DNA from 2 places in the Neobacillus sp. YIM B06451 genome. Region 1 is predicted to be linked to the other one. Evidence: riboswitches for the same ligand, from Rfam matches in the RefSeq annotation. Region 1 holds a riboswitch; the other holds the start of a gene.
What was found. A riboswitch is a leader RNA that binds a small molecule or an ion and turns the genes downstream of it on or off. The one in region 1 is predicted to bind cyclic di-GMP.

Region 1 (2,971 bases):
GAAATTAAGGAGCAGTGCATCCAGATATTTGGATCAATCGCGAACCTGGATCTTTATATTGCAGTTGTTTTCGCCCATGAACTTGGGCATGCGGAAGATAGGGCACTTGGGATATTGGCGGAACGGCTTGAAATGGCAACAACTGAAACCGAGCGGGCACGGCTGTCATTTTTAATCGAAAAAAGGGCCTGGAACTACGCTGAGAGGCTCCTTCAAGGGACAGATCGGAAGTTTACGAAAAAAATCATCTTCCAATCGCTGCGCCATTATTATGAACAAATCGAGCTGCAGCACGGAGCTTGAATTTTTCAAGCGGAAGGCATAGGCTATTCCTATCTGGTTGTACGGTGAAAGGAAGGATAGGCATGGCTGTTTCAAAAACAAATGCAATGCGGCTGCTCGATTCGAAAAAAGCCGAGTACGCCATGTTGTCATATGAAGTAAGCGATGGCAAGGTAGACGGCGTGTCGGTTGCGGAGAAAATCGGCAAGCCGAAGGAAATGGTTTTCAAAACGCTCGTCACCCAGGGCGCATCAAAGAATATTTATGTTTTCGTCATTCCGGTTGAGGCTGAACTTGACATGAAAAAGGCTGCAAAGGCCGCCGGGGAAAAGAAAGTAGAAATGGTCCCCGTAAAGGATATTCAAAAACTGACCGGCTATATCCGGGGCGGCTGTTCGCCAATCGGGATGAAAAAGCTATACAAGACATTTATTGACAGCAGCGCGGAACATCTGGACTGGATGATTGTCAGCGGGGGGAAGATTGGAGTCCAAATTGAACTCCCGCCCGAAATTTTAATAGATGTTATAGATGCCGAGATAGCGGACCTATCTGGGCAGGGGTAAAAAGGCGCATGACAAAATGCGTCTTTTTTCTATGAAAATCCCATTTTTACTTCAAAGCAGAGCATATGAGAGCGAGGTTTGCTTTTTGTTCACAATTTTGTCAAATTTGTATCCCCTGATTTTTTCTCCTTCGACAATTTCCATTTAATTTCCACAGATTATTCCTATATCCGCCCCGAGATTTGACTAACGGTTTGTGTTTAATTTGGGTGGTTTGGCGATTTATAATCTAGCTATCGTGTTGGAAAAGCCATGGAAATCACCAAAGGGAAGCGAAGAAGGAACGCCTTTATGTGGACACTTGGGCGATCCGGAGCTAGTAGTGTAACCGGCCCTCTAAAAAATCATCTTTTGGAGGAAAAACAGTGAAGAAGAACAGCATCGCGAAAAAATGGGGTTCAACACTTTTGGCAACAACGTTAATCATGAACGCAAGCCCAATGGCGCTTGCCGCTCCCGCCGCACAACCAAATGAGAAAACCTTCACAACTGGCAGGACGGAAATGAATAAAATGACAGGGACAATCAATCTGAATCCAATTCCTGCTCGGAAGGATAATGGAAACACAGTTCTATTAAGCGGAACAGTAGTCATTGATGGGCCAAAGCTAGAGCTTAAAGTGAATGATAAAAATGTAAACGCCAAGATTACAAAAATCGGTGATACCGTATGGACTTTTGAATATGTCCATACACTCAAACCGGAAAATGTAGAAGACAAGAAAGACGAGCTAATTATCATTGGTGCTTATACAGTTTACCCAAATGGCAAAACAGCAGGACAAATTCATACAAATGCGGAACCGGCAAAAGTCACGGTAGACTTAACTCCGCCGAATATTTCTTTCAATGACTATAACACTGATTGGACAAACCAAAGCATTACTGTATTTGCCTCGATGAATGAACCAGGCACACTGAATCCAAAAAGCCATACCTTTGATGAAAATGGCAGCTTCACTTTCATTGCCACTGATTTAGCGGGAAATGTTAATGAGAAAACTGTTGCAATTTCCAACATTGATAAGGTAGCTCCTACTGCGGAGGTAGAATATTCAACGACATCGCCAATCAATACAGATGTAGTGGCCACTATCGTAGCAAGTGAAACCGTAACGTATAAGAACATTGATCAACTCCCTGATTATGTAGAATTTGATAAGGAAGCTAAGACCTTTGCTTTCTCTGAAAATGGGAGCTTTGAATTAAAGTTTATTGATAGAGCCGGAAATCCAGGTTCTGTCCTGGTTAAAGTGGAAAATATCGATAAGGAAGCCCCGGTCGGTTCACTCACCTACTCTACTAATGAATGGACCAACCAAGATGTAACGGCAACGCTGAAATTCACTAAGCCAGTTAAAGAGATTAATGGTTTACCGAACAATGTCTCTTTTAATCAAGTAGATAAGTTAACTTACGCACTTACTTTTACAGAAAACCAGGAAGTAAATCTCAATTTTAAGGATGAAGCAGGAAATACCGGCGATGTGAAAGTTAACGTCTCAAATATCGACAAAGTGGCTCCAACCGCGATAGTAAGCTATTCAAATGAAGACCTTACAAACCAGGATGTCGTTGTAACAATTGAACCAAGTGAGGAAGTAACAATCCTTAACAAAGAGGGTTCCTTAAGCAAAACGTTTACAGAAAATGGCGAGTATGAATTCCTTTTTGTGGATAGGGCTGGGAACACGGGTACAGCTAAAGTTATCGTAAGTAACATTGACAAAATTGCTCCGATAATTACAATCAGTGATTTTTCGACTGAATGGACGAACCAGGATATAACTGTAACTGCGAGCATGAATGAAAAAGGGACGCTAAACGTGGAAGGCTATACTTTCAAAGAAAATGGCAGCTTTGAGTTTGTCGCGACCGACCTTGCCGGGAATGTTACAAGGCACACTGTCCAAATCACAAACATTGATAAAGACGCTCCTGTAATCACTGCATTACCCTACAATTCAGACTGGACAAACCAGGACATAACGGTAGAAGTTTCAGTGGATGAAGGCAGCCTTAACAAACAGAGCCATACGTTCACTGAAAACGGCAGTTTCACATTCATTGCCACAGACCGTGCCGGAAATATTACAGAGAAAACAGTAACCATTGAAAACATT
Region 2 (2,971 bases), on a different contig from region 1:
TCCATCCCGCCTGCCAGCCCATTTACCGCCAGTGACACAATCAGGAAAGGCAGCAGGACCTTGTTATAGATTTTCCGCTCCCTCACATCTGTGACAATACAGATGGCCAGGAGCAGAAACAGTAAAATGGCGTTTATCACTCCAAAAACCTCTTTTCCGGGCAAATCTCTGATTGAAAAAAGCCCCACGTTGACTCCTGAACGCAAGGCTTTCCTACTACATTACAAAATACTCATTTGAATTATATAGATTGAACAAAAGGTTTTCGTGCCCACTGATACCTTGCAGTTGATTTTCAACCAATTGAATAATAATAAATCTTCTATTATTGTTTTTGGAAAAAATTACGGATTTACTTTTTCAATCTCAGTTGTTACATCTGTAAATATTGCTATAATTTTCTCTTTAAATGTGATGAGAATTGTAACTACCCCAATCGCAATAACACCCAAAACCAAACCGTACTCAGTCATGCCTTGTCCTTGTTCTTCAGTTAGCAATGCTTTCATTTTATTCATCATGTTTGATTAGCTCCTTAAATTTTATTATTTGATAGATAAACAATGTCCCACTTTCAAGTCCGTATTCTGAATGGTACCCGCCGGCAATTCTAGTACTGAGCGGGCTTTCCGGCGAACCTTTCCAATCTTTGAGGGCGCCATATTTTCGTCAATGCCCACGACGATGTTGTTTCCGTCCAAATACACAACATCGATTGGATAATTCATGAAGAATGTGTGGATGGATTGGCAGGGTTGTATGAGCAGGCCGTGACCCGCGGGCAGATCCTTTGTAAACATCAGGCCCTTTAGCCTTTTGAAAAAACTGTCGGCGCTGTCTACCGATTCTGCAATTTCCGTCCCATTCGACAGATTCACGACCTTCAACCTTCGTCACCTCCTGAAAATAAAATGACCCCGCCTTTACCGAAAGGGGGGTCATTGGTAAATAAACACACCTATGATGCACCCTGATCTTTCGGTAACTGGCTGGCATAGCACAAACGTGCCTTAGCCCCTGTAGCTTTGCGTCACTGATTTTCATCAGCTTTGCCTTTATCGAGATACAGCGCGCATATCTTGTCGACTGTTCTCTTACTCACATCATAAAATGTTTATATTTGGTTGGATATAGTACTAATTAACTATTTTAACTAAAAATACCTAGTACTTTTGTATTATTTTTTTCACTTAACCCCCTTAAAAAGGTTTCAGCCTCCGAAGGGCGGGTAAATATATAAATTTGTTTATCACGCATTTTATGAAGCTTACCAAGGATGGACGGAGCCTTTTTCCGGTTATATCCGGCGACCCAGGTGATGAACTGCCAATCGAGCTTTTCTTGGCAGCCCTCCCTCATATCCGGCCTTGTTTTTCCTTGGTACTGAATCCTTCTTTTCACTATCCCAATTAAACAGCGGATGGTTGAATAATGGAGGAATATAACCGTATCAGCTTTTTCCAACCTGGCATCCATCGTAGAGCCGAAGTTACCATCGATAATCCATGTTTCTTCATCCATGATTTCATTTTGTAAGCGAATAAATGCGGTCCGGTCCATCGGAACCCAGCCCGGCTTCCAAAAAAGGGCGTCCAAATGGTATACCTTCAAACCAAGCGTTTTGCCAAGATTCCTGGCAAGCGTACTTTTTCCGGCCCCTCCGCTCCCAATTATCGCAATCTTTTTCACGCATTCCCCCTCCTCCGCAATTTTTGGACTTTGAAATACGTGAAACTCCGCCACAGCCATTCCACCGGGCCATACCGGTATGTTTTCATCCACATGCTGCTGACAGCGATTTGAATAAAGAAAACGGCGAAAACAAGAAGGGTTCCTTGTGCGGCTGAAACCTTACCATAAAGGCCGAGGCCATACCCATAAAAAATAAATGTCGACAATATCGACTGAAACAAATAATTGGTCATCGACATTCTTCCGACATTGGCAAGCCAGCCAGCCACGGCCTCGAATTTTCCGGCTCCCAAGACAATCATCCCCGCATAGCATAGAGCCAAAAGCGGGCCTCCAAAAAAGTCCTGGAAAAATTCCGCGCTGTAGCCCTCCCACCCATAATACGGCAACGTTTTCAGGGCCATCGCAGGTAGCAGCAACCCAAACGCGGCAGCCTTGAATTTCTTCAAATGCCTCCCAGACTCTTCAAGCAATCTGAGCTTTGCAACCGCCGCTCCAAACAAAAAGAGTGGCAATATAGAGAATAATGTGATTGGGATAGTCTCAGGGCTGTTGAGAAAGATCCATTCGGATATCCTCATTTCTGTAATTTCCTGAAACGAACCATTTCCATATACAGCAAGTGCCTGCTGCGCGTCAGCTTTATACGTTTCCCATAGGTTTACAGTCGGACCTGCCACGTCAGCCAACAACAGAAGAAGGCCGAGAAGCAAGTTTGGAACGGTATACATGGCCAAGGCTAAGATAAGAAGAGCCTTCCCACTGAACCGCAGGAAAAACAACAGGAGCAATCCGACGCACGCATATGTAATCAAAATATCCCCCGGCCAAATAAGGAATGCGTGAACCATTCCCACAGCAAGAAGAAAGGCCAGCCTTCTCGCGGCGAACACTGTAAAATTGGCCCCGCGCCCAATTGCCCGCTCCCTCATGAGCATAAGCCCGTACCCGAAAAGCATAGAGAACAATGGGTAAAAGCTCGCCTGGGCAAATACGTCAATAAACAAATAGGCAATCCGGTCGATGCCTTTTCCCCACCATTCTAGCGGGTCGATGAAAACATAAGGGGAGTGGAAGCTCAGCATATTGACCAGATAAATCCCTATTATCGCAAACCCTCTCATTGCATCTAATGATGCTATCCGGTTTCCTTCAACTGTCGGCTCCAGCTTACTGTCCATAACGCACTCCCCCATCCATTTTGCATGGTTATGTAGGCGAAAAAAATTGCCCAGCCTATAGATTTAGGCGCATTCCGTAATTATATAGTAGATTTTGC

Region 2: linked by a shared signal. The riboswitch ahead of RB160_RS14465 (DUF192 domain-containing protein) and the one ahead of RB160_RS19810 (Ig-like domain-containing protein) in region 1 are both predicted to bind cyclic di-GMP.

Annotation. Positions count from the first base shown of each region.
Region 1 covers NZ_JAVFKJ010000015.1:82,108-85,078, forward strand. The annotation lists gene RB160_RS19800 (hypothetical protein) at 1-303, shown strand, start outside; gene ybaK (Cys-tRNA(Pro) deacylase) at 366-848, shown strand; cyclic di-GMP riboswitch class II at 1,108-1,191, shown strand; gene RB160_RS19810 (Ig-like domain-containing protein) at 1,214-2,971, shown strand, end outside.
Region 2 covers NZ_JAVFKJ010000008.1:55,650-58,620, forward strand. The annotation lists gene RB160_RS14455 (A24 family peptidase) at 1-140, opposite strand, end outside; gene RB160_RS14460 (Flp family type IVb pilin) at 345-521, opposite strand; gene RB160_RS14465 (DUF192 domain-containing protein) at 546-878, opposite strand; cyclic di-GMP riboswitch class I at 978-1,064, opposite strand; gene RB160_RS14470 (DNA topology modulation protein) at 1,150-1,689, opposite strand; gene RB160_RS14475 (DUF418 domain-containing protein) at 1,686-2,873, opposite strand.